DNA from 3 places in the Halomonas sp. G15 genome. Region 1 is predicted to be linked to each of the others. Evidence: predicted binding sites of a transcription regulator. Region 1 holds the regulator's gene; each other region holds the start of a gene.

Region 1 (4,495 bases):
TGGGAGCTCGAGACCGAGACGCTGCACTACGATGCCGACACCGGGCATGCCTGGAGCACCACCCCGGCCACGCTGCGCCAGCCCCCCCAGCGCATGAGCGGCGAGCGTTTCGACGCCTGGCTTCATGACAACCGGGCGCGCCTGACCGACAATGTGCGCGGCCACCATCCGCCCGAGACAGCCGAGGAGTCCTCGTCATGACGCGCCATCCGCTCTCCACACTGGCCTGTGCACTGCTGCTGACGCTGGCTATCGCCCCCGCCAGCCAGGCACAGAACCAGTCCCAGAATCAGGATGCCAATGCCCCCATCCTGGTCGAGGCGGACCGCCTCGACCTCGACGACCGCGCCGGCACCGCCGTCTACACCGGCAACGTGGATATCCGCCAGGGCAGCATGCGCCTGACCGGCAACCGGGTGGAGATCCGCCGCAACGCGGCCGGCGAGCTCTCCCTGGCGACTGCCACCGGCGAACGGGCCTACCTCGAACAGCAGCCCGATCCCGCCGAGCCGGTGGTCAAGGGCTGGGGCCGCACCGTCATCTACCACGTGGCCGAACGCCGCGTGGAGCTGATCGATCGCGCCGAGCTCCACCAGGGCGGCGACACCTTCGAAGGCGGCTACCTGGAGTACTTCCTCGACCGCCGCGTGGTGCAGGCCCGCGCCGATGCCGAAGGCGTCGAAGGCAGCCAGCGAATCCGCATGACGCTCCAGCCGGAACAGCAGTAAGGATGCCATGAAGACCCTACACGCACGCCATCTCGCAAAGAGCTACAAGCGCCGCCGCGTGGTGCAGGACATCGGCCTGTCTATCCCCCAGGGCAGCATCGTCGGACTGCTGGGGCCCAACGGCGCCGGCAAGACCACCTCTTTCTACATGATCGTGGGACTGGTGCGTGCCGATGCGGGCTCGGTGGCCATCGATGACCTGGATCTCTCCCGGGCCGCCATGCATGAGCGAGCCCGGGCTGGGATCGGTTACCTGCCCCAGGAGGCCTCGATCTTCCGCAAGCTGTCGGTGGCCGACAACATCATGGCCATCCTCGAGACCCGCAAGGATCTCGACCGGGAGGGGCGTCGCGCACGCCTGGAACAGCTGCTCGAGGAGTTCCATGTCACGCATATTCGCGACAACCCGGGCATGAGCCTTTCCGGCGGCGAGCGGCGCCGGGTGGAGATCGCCAGGGCGCTGGCGACGGAACCCGCTTTCATCCTGCTCGACGAGCCCTTCGCCGGGGTCGACCCGATCTCGGTGGGCGAGATCAAGGGCATCATCCGCCAGCTCAAGGCCCGCGGCATCGGCGTGTTGATCACCGACCACAACGTCCGCGACACCCTCGACATCTGCGACAGCGCCTATATCGTCGGCGACGGCAAGATCATCGCCGAGGGCGACGCCGAATCGATCCTCGCCAACCAGAGGGTGCGCGAGGTCTACCTCGGTGAAGACTTCCGCCTGTGATCACCGGCCGGAACAAGCGCCTCACTATATTCATATTCCGGCGGGCAATCCATCAATGGCATGATTATTGCTTATAGGATTGTTGCGCCCTGCGAGGCCAGGCGCTAGGGTAAGGCTTTCCGACACGCCAGGAGGACGCCTGCCATGGCCATGAAGGCATCCCTGCAGTTGCGGGTCGGCACCCAGCTGACCATGACACCCCAGCTGCAGCAGGCCATCGCCCTGCTGCAGCTCTCCACCCTGGACCTGCGCCAGGAGATCCAGCAGGCGATGGAGAACAACCCGTTGCTGGAGCTCGACGACGGGTTCGGCGAGCAGGCCACTCAGGAGCCCGCGGAAGACGACTGGGCAAACGAGATTCCCGAACAGCTCGTCACCGACAGCGACTGGTCCGACACCTACCAGGACCTGGGCGCGCCCGCCGGCGGTGAGGGGCCCGATTTCGAGCGCCAGGCCCAGGGCCAGAGCCTCCAGAGCCACCTCGCCTGGCAGCTGGCGATGAGCGACCTCGATCCCCGGGCACGACAGATCGCCGAGAGCCTGATCGATGCCGTGGACGATGCCGGCTACCTGGCCGCCCCCCTCGACGAGATCCGTGACGGCCTGAAGCAGCAGGGCCTTGCCGACCTGCGCAGCCCGGAGATGGAGCGGGTGCTGCTGCGCCTGCAGCAGTTCGAACCCACCGGCATCTTCGCACGCGACCTGCGCGAATGCCTGCAGCTGCAGCTCGCCGCCTTCCCCGACGACACACCGCTGCTGCCCCAGGCGCGGCGCCTGGTACGCCAGTTCCTGGAGGCCCTGGCCAGCGGCGACCGACGCCTGCTCAAACGGCGTCTGGGGGTGGACGATGCCACGCTCGACGCCACCATCAACCTGGTTCGAGGACTGGACCCACGACCCGGCAGTGCCTTTGCCAGCGTGACCGACGACTATGTGATCCCCGACCTCGTCGCCTTCCACGACCGGCGTGGCTGGCACGTCGAACTCAACCCCGAGGCACTGCCAAGGCTGCGCATTCAACCCGATTACGCCGCCCTGGTGCGCCGCGCCGTCAGGAGTGACGACAACCAGTTCCTCAAGGAGCACCTCCAGGAGGCGCGCTGGCTGATGAAGAGCCTGTCCAGCCGCAACGACACCCTCCTGCGAGTGGGCCGTGAGATCCTGGCCCGCCAGCTCGACTTCCTCGAGCGCGGCGAAGAGGCGATGAAGCCACTCATCCTGGCCGATATCGCCCAGGCGGTGGAGATGCACGAATCCACCATCTCGCGGGTCACCACCCAGAAGTTCATCCACACGCCGCGGGGAGTATTCGAACTCAAGTACTTCTTCTCCAGCCAGGTCCGCGGCGAGGGCGATGGCGACGCCCACTCCAGCACCGCCATCCGCGCACACATCCGCAAGCTGATCCAGGCGGAACCGCCACGCAAGCCGCTCTCCGACAGCAAGCTGGTCAGCCTGCTCGACGAAGCCGGGATCCAGGTGGCGCGCAGGACCGTGGCCAAGTACCGCGAGGCCATGGGCATCCCCTCATCCAGCGAACGCAAGCGGCTGGCATAACCCCGCGCGGCGCCGCACCGTGGCACTCTCCAAAGCTTACCCGCGAGGCCATGGGCATCCCCTCCTCCAGCGAACGCAAGCGGCTGGCATGACCCGCGTCATGACCGACATCCAGGGCGTCGGCACGGGGGTATGCAAGGCAGGAAAAAGGGTTACAATCGAAACACAACCAACGAGCAAGGAGCGTGTCATGCAAGTCAACATCACCGGCCATCATGTGGAACTGACCGATGCCCTGCGTGACTATGTCAGCGAGAAACTGACGCGCGTGGAGCGCCACTACGACAATATCACCAACGTGCAGGTGACCCTGTCGGTGGAGAAGGAGCGCCAGTCTGCTGCCTGCACCCTGCACGCCGCCGGTGCCGATCTGCACGCCGAGGCTCAGGAAAACGACATGTACGCCGCCATCGATGCCCTGGCCGACAAGCTGGACCGCCAACTGGTCAAGCACAAGGAAAAGGCTCAGGCCCGCGCCCAGGGCGCCGGCGTTCGCTGAGTCCACGATGTCGTCTCTCGAAACCATCCTGCCCCCCGAGCGCACCCTCTTCGATGTGCCCGGGGGGAGCAAGAAGCGGGTGCTGGAGTTCTTCAGCACCTTCATTGCCCAGAATACTCCCAGCCTCGACAGCCAGGAGGTGTTCGCGCGGCTGATCGCCCGCGAACGCTTAGGCAGTACAGGGATCGGCAATGGCGTGGCCATCCCGCATGCCAGAAGCCCCCACTGCAAGGCCCCCATCGCCGGCTTCCTGAAGCTGGCCGAGCCGGTGGATTTCGATGCCATCGACGGCGAGCCCGTCGACCTGGTGTTCGTGCTGCTGGTGCCCGAGGAGGCCGATGCCGCCCACCTGACCCTGCTGGCCCAGGTGGCCGGCATCATGAACGACGTCGACACCCGAACTCGCCTGCGCCGTAGCGCCAGTCAGCGAGAACTCCACGAGGGCCTGATCGAGGCCATCCGACGACAGGGCTGAGCACCCGCTCGGCCAGGACGACCAGGAGATCCCCATGCAGCTCGTGATCATCAGCGGCCGTTCCGGCTCGGGCAAGTCGATCGCCCTGCAGGCCCTGGAGGATCTCGGCTACTACGCCATCGACAACCTGCCAGCCATGCTGCTGGGCTCGCTGATCGACGAGCTGGGCAACCCCGAGTCCCCTCGCTCCTCGATTGCCGTCAGTATCGACGCCCGCAACCTGCCCCAGGCCCTGAAGCGCTTTCCCAGCCTGCTCGAGGAGGTGCGTGACCGCGGCATCGACTGCCAGGTGATCTACCTCACCACCGACGCACGCATCCTGATCGAACGCTACTCTGCCACCCGGCGCCGCCACCCCCTCACCCGCGGAAGCGAGATGACGCTGGCCGAGGCGATCGACTCCGAGGAGCAGGCGCTGGCCGAGATCCGTGACCTGGCCGACCTGGTGATCGACACCTCACGGCTGTCGGTGCACGAGCTGCGCGGTCGCATCGCCGACCAGG
Region 2 (4,495 bases), on a different contig from region 1:
CCAGCCTCGGTGGCGCCGAAAGCCTGGTCACTCAGCCCTGTACCACCTCCCATGCAGAACTCACCGCCGAGGCGCGGCAACGGCGCGGCATCACCGACAGCATGTTGCGCCTATCGATCGGCCTGGAGGATGTCGAAGACCTGCTGAATGACCTGAAACGCGCCCTGGCTCCCCTCGAATCAGGCCGATGCTGAAGCGTCTTGCGCACGGCGCCGGTATCATCGACCGCGCCGCGGCCGAGCTCTTTCCGGGCTACTTCGCGGTGATCATGGCCACCGGCGCCACCTCCATCGCCTGCCATCTGCTGGGGCTGACGCTGGTATCCTGGGCACTGCTGGGCGCCAACCTGCTGGCTTATATTGCACTGTGGTTGCTGACCCTGATCCGCCTGGTGCGCTACCCCGAACGCCTGGCCGGCGACATGGTCGACCACGCCCGCGGGCCCGGCTTCTTCACCATCGTCGCCGGGACCTGCATCCTTGGCACCCAGTTTCATATCGTAGCCGACAGCGACGCCATCGCCGCCGAATTCTGGTGGGTGGGCCTGACGCTGTGGGGCCTCATCATGTACCTGTTCTTCATCGCCGTGACGACGCGTGCCGAGAAGCCCAACCTCACTTCAGGCATCAACGGTGCCTGGCTGCTGGCAGCGGTCAGCACCCACTCGGTATCGATTCTCACCGCGCTGCTGCCCTGGGAAGGACCGGCCGACCTGCGCCTGTTCTTTGCGCTGTGCATGTTCCTGATCGGTTGCATGCTCTATCTGGCGATCATCACCCTGATCTTCTATCGCCTCACTTTCCTCAAGGTGACGGTAGAGAACCTGACCCCGCCCTACTGGATCAACATGGGGGCGGTGGCGATCGCTACCCTCGCGGGTTCGACGCTGATCCTGCGGGCCGGCGAAGGTGGGATAATCGCCGACTTCCAGCCATTCCTGCTCGGGTTCACCGTGTTCTTCTGGGCCACCGCCAGCTGGTGGTTTCCCCTGCTGGTGGGACTGATGCTCTGGCGTCACTTGATCCACCGCCATCGCATCGCCTATGAGCCCCAACTGTGGAGCATGGTCTTCCCGCTGGCCATGTACACCACCGGCACCCTGCGCCTCTCGGCGGCTCTCGACACGCCCTTCCTGGTGCGCATTCCCGAACTGCTGATCTGGCTGGTACTGCTTGCCTGGGGCGTCACCAGTGCGGGAATGTTCCACCATCTCTGGCGGCTGGCCCGGGCGTCACGGGCCTGAGACCTACTTGAGCCCCAGCCGCCTGGCCAGCTTGTGCAGGTTGCTGGGATCGAGCTCCAGGCGCCGAGCGGCCGCCGCCCAGCGACCGTTGCAGGCCGCCAGGGCGTCACGGATCGCCCGTCGCTGGGCCCACTCCACGCACTCACGCAGGCTCGCTGCGCCACCCTCATCGGCGTACTCCATCTGCGGGGTGCGGCTCCCTTTCCCTTCGGGGACGGGCAGGTCGAGCCAGGCCGGCGCCAGGGTGATGATCTCGTCGCGACGTGCACCCTGGCTCAAGGCCTTGATCGCCGCGCGGCTGATTACATGCTCCAGTTCACGAACGTTGCCCGGCCAGGCGTAGGCCAGCAGCGCCTCCTCGGCCGCGGGGGAGAGACGCAGGCTGCGCACGCCGAGTCGGGTACGGTTGATCTCCAGGAAGTGGCCGGCCAGCACCAGCACGTCACTGCCCCGCTCGCGCAGCGGCGGGATGACCACCGGGTAGACCGACAGGCGGTGGTAGAGGTCGGCACGAAAGCTGCCCTCGCGCACCGCCTCGGCCAGCTGCCGGTTGGTGGCGGCGATGATGCGCACGTCGACACGCCGCGGGACATCCTCGCCCAGGCGCTGCACCTCGCCCTCCTGCAGGGCGCGCAACAGCTTGGCCTGGACCGGCAGCGACAGCTCGCCTACCTCGTCGAGCAGCAGGGTGCCACCGTCGGCGGCCTCGAACCGCCCCGCGCGCTCGGCGATGGCGCCGGAGAAGGCCCCCTTCACATGACCGAACAGCTCGCTCTCGGCCAGGGACTCCGGCAGGGCGGCGCAGTTGACCTGCACCAGCGGCGCGGCGTGGCGGGCGGAGCGACGATGGAGACGGCGGGCGAAGAGCTCCTTGCCCACCCCGGTCTCGCCGCTGAGCAGCACCGGCAGGTCCGATGCGGCCACCACATCGAGCTCACGCAGCAGCCGCTGGAGTTCCGCACTGTGGCCGAGGATATCGCGCGCCTCGGGGGCCGCCAGCGGCAGGCCGCTCTCCTGCTGGGACATGCGCAGGGCCCGCAGGTCACGCTCCAGGCGGCTGACCCGCACCGCCGCCTCGACCAGCAGCGCATAGCGCTCCAGGGCCGCCCGGTCGGTGGCATCGAAGGTCCCCGCTTCGAGCGCATCCAGGGTCAGAGCTCCCCAGGGTTCGCCCTCCACGTGCAGGCTGATACCCATGCAGTCGTGGACATGCAGCGGCTGTCCGGGCTGCTGCTCCACCAGCCCATCATAGGGATCGGGCAGGTCGGCATCGGGCGGGAAGAGGGTCGTGCGCCGACTGGTGAGGATAGTGGCCAGGCGTGGATGCTGGGCCACCTCGAAGCGCCGTCCCAGCGCCTCGCGCACCAGGCCGTCTACGGCCAGCGGAACCAGGGCGCCCTCCTCCAGGCGCAGCAGGCAGACGGCGCCGCAGCGAAAACCTTCGCGCAGGGTCCGCACCAGGCGCTGCAGGCGCACCGCGCTGGGCAGGTCGGCGACCAGGTCAGCCAGCAGGGTCTCGTCGAGCATGGTGATATTCACCTTGAAGGGTTCAATCTACCCTAAACGATCCGGGTATTTTTCACCAGAATGGCCTCGATACCCGGCAAAACAGGCCGTCAGGAACTGGCATGCCACTTGCTTGTGATGAGGTACCACCCTTTTCTGCCATCATCCGACCAAGGAGCTCCTGCCATGAGCCTGATCGAACAGACCGTCGGCCGCACCGCCCTCACCCTGCCCGGCGCCACCCGGGTGTTCCGCGACCACAATATCGACTTCTGCTGCGGCGGCCGCATCAGCCTGCGCGAGGCCGCCGAGCGCGTCGGCCTCGCCCCCCAGGCGCTAATCGACGAGCTCGAGGCGCTGCCCGCCGGCGCAAGCGACGAACGCGACTGGCAGTCCGCCAGCAACGACGAGCTCATCGACCATATCCTGACCCGCTACCACGATGTCCACCGTCAGCAGCTGCCCGAACTGGTGCGCATGGCGCGTCGCGTCGAGCAGGTCCACGGCGAGCGTGACACCTGCCCCAACGGCCTGGCCGACCTGCTCACCACGATCTACCAGGAGATGGAGAGCCACATGCAGAAGGAGGAGCAGATCCTCTTTCCGATGCTGCGCCGGGGCATGGGCGCCCAGGCCCAGGGACCCATCGCGGTAATGCGCCACGAGCACGACGACCACGGCGAACACCTCGAACAGCTGGCGGCGCTGACCGACGACATCACTCCGCCCAAGGGCGCCTGCACCACCTGGCGTGCCCTCTATACCGGGCTGCGCGAGTTCCGCGACGACCTGATGCAGCACATCCATCTGGAGAACAACCTGCTGTTCGAACGCGCCGGCTGAATCCAGTTCGGCGCCCAATCATGACGCACCGTCGCCCGACGGTGCGTCAGGGAGGCCACCATGAAAGCCATCATTCTGGAGCGCCTGCATGCCGACCACCATCGCTACGCGGCGCTGCTCTGCATCCTCGACCGCCAGCTGCATATCGCCGCCTGCGAGGAGGTCCCCGACTATCGACTGCTGGCCAGGCTCTGCCACTACCTGACCCACCAGCCCGAGGAGTGGCACCATCCGGTGGAGGAGGCCCTCTTCGCCCGCCTCACCGGCTGCCATGCACAGAGCGTTGAGCTGCTCGCGGTGCTCTCCGAGGAGCACCGGCGGATCACCCGCGATGGAAACGAGCTCGAGGCGACCTTCCGCCGCCAGGCGAATGAGATGCCCGAGGCCGAGCTCGATCCCGGCCAACTCAACCTGGCTCGCGGCTTCAGTGAGCTCTATCACCATCACCTGCACAGCGAGAACCGGCATATCTACCCGCTGATCGAGCGCTGCCTGCAGGCCGCTGAACTGGATGAGCTGGCGCCCTCTCTTTCGCTGGCCAGTCCCTCCGAGGGCAGCCCCAGCTTCCAGCTGCTGTACCGGCAGATCGCTGACCACCGCACGGGACTGCGTCTGGGTCACGGCGAGCAGGCCGACTTTTGTCCGCTCTGCGACGCCAGAGCCGACTACGCCTCCTTATGACCCGCGTCAAAAGGCCAGGCGGGATAGTCGACTAGCATGGTCGGGATTCCCACGACAGGAGGCTCACCATGGAGCTCGTCTGCCCCGCCGGCAACCTGCCTGCCCTTAAGCGCGCCGTGGATGAAGGGGCCGATGCCGTCTACTTCGGCTTTCAGAACACCACCAACGCCCGCCAGTTCGCCGGCCTCAACTTCACCGACAAGCGCGCCAGGGAGGGCATCG
Region 3 (4,495 bases), on a different contig from region 1:
TTGGCGACGCTGGTGATGGCATCGATCACCTTCTCGGCCATCTCGTCGTCCACGGCGACCTCGAGCTTCACCTTGGGCAGGAAGTCCACTACATACTCGGCGCCACGGTAGAGCTCGGTGTGGCCCTTCTGACGGCCGAAGCCCTTCACCTCGGTCACGGTGATACCCTGCACGCCGATCTCCGAGAGGGACTCCCTCACGTCGTCGAGCTTGAAGGGCTTGATGATGGCGGTCACCAGTTTCATGGTCGGTTCCTCGTCGATTCTGGGGCGGGCATGCCGCCGGCGATAGGCGGATTGTCCCTAGGATACACCCCGCCGGCGGGGAAGAAAAAAGGCCCCCTTGCGGGGGCCAAGTGGAGCACGCCAGCTCACTCGTTACGCGTTGCCTTCATTTCTTGGCGACGCTGAACTCGGGGTAGGCCTCCATGCCGCATTCGGTCAGGTCGACGCCCTCGTACTCCTCCTCCTCGCTGACGCGGACGCCCATCACCGCCTTGAGGATGCCCCAGACGATCAGGCTGGCCAGGAAGACCCAGGCGAAGATGCCGACGATGCCGAGGAGCTGGGCGCCGAAGGTAGCGTCGCCGTTGGTCAGCGGCACCGCCAGCAGGCCCCAGATACCGACCACACCGTGCACCGAGATGGCACCCACCGGGTCATCGATCTTCAGCTTGTCCAGGCCGACGATGGCGGCCACCACGATGACACCACCCACGGCGCCGATCAGCGCCGCGCCCGGGGCGGAGGGAGAGAGCGGGTCGGCGGTGATCGCCACCAGGCCGGCCAGGGCGCCGTTGAGGGTCATGGTCAGGTCGGCCTTGCGGAACCACAGCTTGGCAATCACCAGGGCGGCGATTACCCCGCCGGCGGCGGCGGCATTGGTGTTGACCAGCACCTGGGCCATGTTGTTGGCGGAGGCGACGTCGGAGACCTTGAGCTCTGAGCCGCCGTTGAAGCCGAACCAGCCCATCCACAGGATGAAGGTGCCCAGGGTCGCCAGCGGCAGGTTGGCGCCGGGGATGGCGTAGATGCTGCCGTCCTTGCCGTACTTGCCCTTGCGTGGGCCGAGGACCAGCACGCCGGCGAGTGCCGCGGCCGCACCGGCCATGTGTACGATGCCGGAGCCGGCGTAGTCGGAGAAGCCGGCCGCGGAGAGCCAGCCGCCGCCCCAGGTCCAGTAGCCGGAGACCGGGTAGATCAGGCCGGTCATCACCACCGCGAAGGCGAGGAAGGCCCACAGCTTCATGCGCTCGGCCACCGCCCCGGAGACGATGGACATGGCGGTCGCCACGAACACCACCTGGAAGAAGTAGTCGGCGCGCATGGAGTAGTAGGGGGCGTCATCACCGCCGGCCAGCACGGCGTCGATGCCGTTCTCGCTGCCCAGCAGCACGCCGAGGTTGGGCAGGATGCCGCCCTCGGGGCTCGAGTACATCAGGTAGTAGCCCACCAGCAGGTACATGGTGCAGGCGATGGCGAACAGGGCGATGTTCTTGGTGAGGATCTCGGCGGTGTTCTTGGCGCGCACCAGGCCGGCCTCGAGCATGGCGAAGCCGGCGGCCATCCACATCACCAGTACGCCGCAGATCAGGAAGTAGAAGGTATCGAGCGCATAGCTCAGTTCGGTCAGTTCACTCATGGTGGAGTCTCCAGTCGGGGAAGCGGCAGTCGGTCATGGCTCAGACGGCATCGGCGCCGCGCTCGCCGGTGCGGATACGGATCACGTCCTCGAGGGCCGTGACGAATACCTTGCCGTCGCCGATCTTGCCGCTACCGGCGGCTTCGCAGATGGCGTCGAGCACGCTCTCCAGGCGGCCGTCGTCCACGGCGATCTCGACCTTGACCTTGGGCAGGAAGTCGACGACGTACTCGGCGCCGCGGTAGAGCTCGGTGTGGCCCTTCTGGCGGCCGAAACCCTTGACCTCGGTGACGGTGATGCCCTGCACGCCGTTGTCGGCCAGCGCCTCGCGGACGTCGTCCAGCTTGAAGGGCTTGATGATGGCGGTGATCAGCTTCATGTCCTGTCTCCTCGTTGCGATGGGAGGCGACCCGATGGGGCGGCTGACCTGTACAATGCGCGCGGCGTGCCAGTGAGGAGAAAAATCCTTTTATATCTGAGGCTTGAGCCACTTTTACTGGATGAGGGAAGCTCCTGCATCGGCTTGCTGTCAGGCCCCATGCACTCCGATGGTGCCTGTGCACGTCCCACGCGCCCTGCAAGAGGGCATGCGTCTCATGGGTGCCACGCGTATCCTGTAGGTCGTCATCCCCAACCAGGAGAAGCGTCATGGTGACCCACGATAGAATCGGTCGGCTGGCCCAGCAGATCGGCGAGCGCCTGCAGGGCGCCTCCCAGGCCCCCGAAGAGGTGCAGAAGGGTATCCAGCAGGTGGTAAGGGGAGCCTTCGACCGTCTCGAACTGGTCTCCCGCGAGGACTTCGACATCCTGATGGACGTACTGCAGCGCACCCGGTCACGGGTCGAGGCTCTGGAGAAGCAGGTCGCCTCCCTGGAGGCGCTGGTGGAAGCCCAGGCCGGCGGCACCGCCGCAGCGGCCGAGGGCGCCGACGCCCCGGCGGCGAGCGCCCCGAGCGGTGAAGGCAAGCGCGACGAGCACAAGGGCGAGGGCGCCGCCTCCTGAGGTCGCGTCGGGCGCCTCGCCGCGCTCTGGACTAGCCTGAGAGCAGTCCATTCGCGAGGGAGCGCCCATGACGCTGGCGATCGTGCACACCCGGGCCGGGCTCGGCCTGGAGGCACCCGAGGTGCAGGTGGAGGTGCACCTCTCCAATGGCCTGCCCAGCATGACGCTGGTCGGGTTGCCGGAGACGGCGGTCAAGGAGAGCCGGGAGCGGGTGCGTAGCGCCCTGGTCAACGCCGGCTTCGAGTACCCGCTGCGGCGCATCACCCTCAACCTGGCCCCCGCCGACCTGCCCAAGGAGGGTGGCCGCTTCGACCTGCCCATCGCCCTGGGGCTGCTGCTCGCTTCCGGTCAGCTGCCGCCCGGTTGCCTGGAAGCGACCGAGAGTGTCGGTGAACTGGCGCTGGACGGTGCCTTGCGCCCGGTGGAGGGCGTGCTGCCGCTGGCCCTGGCCGCGCGGCGTGTCGGGCGGCAACTGATCGTGCCCCGGGCCAACGCCGACGAGGCGGCCCTGGCCGGTGAGCTCGAGGTGTTGCCCGCCGTTCACCTGCTGGAGGTGGTCGCCCACCTGCTGGGCCAGGCCCCCATTGCTCCCCATCGTCTGACGCGCCCGCCCGCAGCCACCCAGCCGCTGCCCGATCTCGCCGAGGTGCGCGGCCAGTTCCAGGCCCGCCGTGCCCTGGAGGTCGCCGCCGCGGGTGCCCACAACCTGCTCTTCGCCGGCCCACCCGGTACCGGCAAGACCATGCTGGCCAGCCGCCTGCCGGGCATCCTGCCGCCGCTCACCGACGACGAGGCGCTGGAGGTGGCGGCGGTGCGCTCGGTCAGCGGCCTGCCACTGCGCGCTGAGTGGGGACGCCGACCCTTCCGTGCCCCGCACCATACCGCCAGCGCGGTGGCCCTGGTGGGTGGTGGCGCGCGGCCGCGCCCCGGCGAGATCTCCCTGGCCCACCACGGGGTGCTGTTCCTCGACGAGCTGCCGGAGTTCCCGCGCCATGTGCTGGAGGTGATGCGCGAGCCCATGGAGAGCGGGCGCATCCATATCGCCCGGGCCAGCCATGAGCGTCGCTACCCGGCGCGTTTCCAACTGGTGGCGGCGATGAATCCCTGTCCTTGCGGCCACCTGGGCGATCCGCGCCAGGCCTGTCACTGCACCGCGGCGCAGATCCAGCGCTACCAGGCGCGGCTCTCCGGGCCGCTACTTGACCGCATCGACCTGCAGGTGGAGGTGCCGGCACTCCCCCCGGAGCAGCTTACCGCCAACCAGCCCGGCGAGGACTCCGCCACGGTGCGCAAGCGGGTGCTGGCGGCCCGCGAGCGCCAGCTGGCCCGGGGTGCGTTGAACGCTCACCTGGCAGGGCGCGAGCTGGAGGCGGCCTGCGGCCTCTCGGCGGCGGACCGCGCCTGGCTGGCGGCGGTGCTGGAGCGACTCAAGCTGTCGGCCCGGGCCTATCATCGCGTGCTGCGGGTGGCACTGACCCTGGCCGATCTCGCCGGCGTCTCGCGCCCCGAGCGCGATCAGCTGATCGAGGCGGTGGGCTATCGCCAGCTCGATCGACTCCTCAAGGGGTGAGCGGCGCCTTTCGCTATAGCGCCGTGCTGTCCAGAGCGCCCTGCAGGCTCTGCTCCCAGCGTGCTGCCTCCTCGCCGGGGCGGCGCAGGGTCAGCGTCAGGCGGTAGGGAAGCAGTTCGCGGTCGGATAGCGAGAGGCGTGGGCCGTCGGCCATCAGTCGGCTCTCCAGGCGCCACTGGTTATCGCCGCTGTCGGTCAGGTTGGTGTTCCAGTCGAGGACCTGGGGACCATCGCTGATTGCCAGCAGGGCGCGTACCAGACTCTCGTTGAAGCGCTCGTTCT

The links. Region 1 encodes sigma-54, which starts transcription at its own class of promoters, with help from an activator protein. Its sites were predicted from a motif close to TGGCACNNNNNTTGCTNT; they were not measured.
Region 2: a site for sigma-54 is predicted at 2,868-2,885, ahead of ytfE (iron-sulfur cluster repair protein YtfE). Genes of this name have one in related genera too.
Region 3: a site for sigma-54 is predicted at 2,075-2,092, ahead of LWH48_RS13375 (P-II family nitrogen regulator). Genes of this name have one in related genera too.

The regions. Positions count from the first base shown of each region.
Region 1 covers NZ_JAJSPA010000001.1:262,916-267,410, forward strand. The annotation lists gene lptC (LPS export ABC transporter periplasmic protein LptC) at 1-201, shown strand, start outside; gene lptA (lipopolysaccharide transport periplasmic protein LptA) at 198-728, shown strand; gene lptB (LPS export ABC transporter ATP-binding protein) at 736-1,461, shown strand; gene LWH48_RS01310 (RNA polymerase factor sigma-54) at 1,606-3,018, shown strand; gene hpf (ribosome hibernation-promoting factor, HPF/YfiA family) at 3,209-3,517, shown strand; gene ptsN (PTS IIA-like nitrogen regulatory protein PtsN) at 3,525-3,992, shown strand; gene rapZ (RNase adapter RapZ) at 4,027-4,495, shown strand, end outside.
Region 2 covers NZ_JAJSPA010000008.1:98,028-102,522, forward strand. The annotation lists gene LWH48_RS06130 (trans-sulfuration enzyme family protein) at 1-194, shown strand, start outside; gene LWH48_RS06135 (tellurite resistance/C4-dicarboxylate transporter family protein) at 188-1,243, shown strand; gene norR (nitric oxide reductase transcriptional regulator NorR) at 1,247-2,770, opposite strand; gene ytfE (iron-sulfur cluster repair protein YtfE) at 2,936-3,592, shown strand; gene LWH48_RS06150 (hemerythrin domain-containing protein) at 3,653-4,273, shown strand; gene ubiU (ubiquinone anaerobic biosynthesis protein UbiU) at 4,342-4,495, shown strand, end outside.
Region 3 covers NZ_JAJSPA010000030.1:22,740-27,234, reverse strand. The annotation lists gene glnK (P-II family nitrogen regulator) at 1-245, opposite strand, end outside; gene LWH48_RS13380 (ammonium transporter) at 391-1,641, opposite strand; gene LWH48_RS13375 (P-II family nitrogen regulator) at 1,682-2,020, opposite strand; gene LWH48_RS13370 (accessory factor UbiK family protein) at 2,290-2,643, shown strand; gene LWH48_RS13365 (YifB family Mg chelatase-like AAA ATPase) at 2,711-4,213, shown strand; gene LWH48_RS13360 (hypothetical protein) at 4,227-4,495, opposite strand, start outside.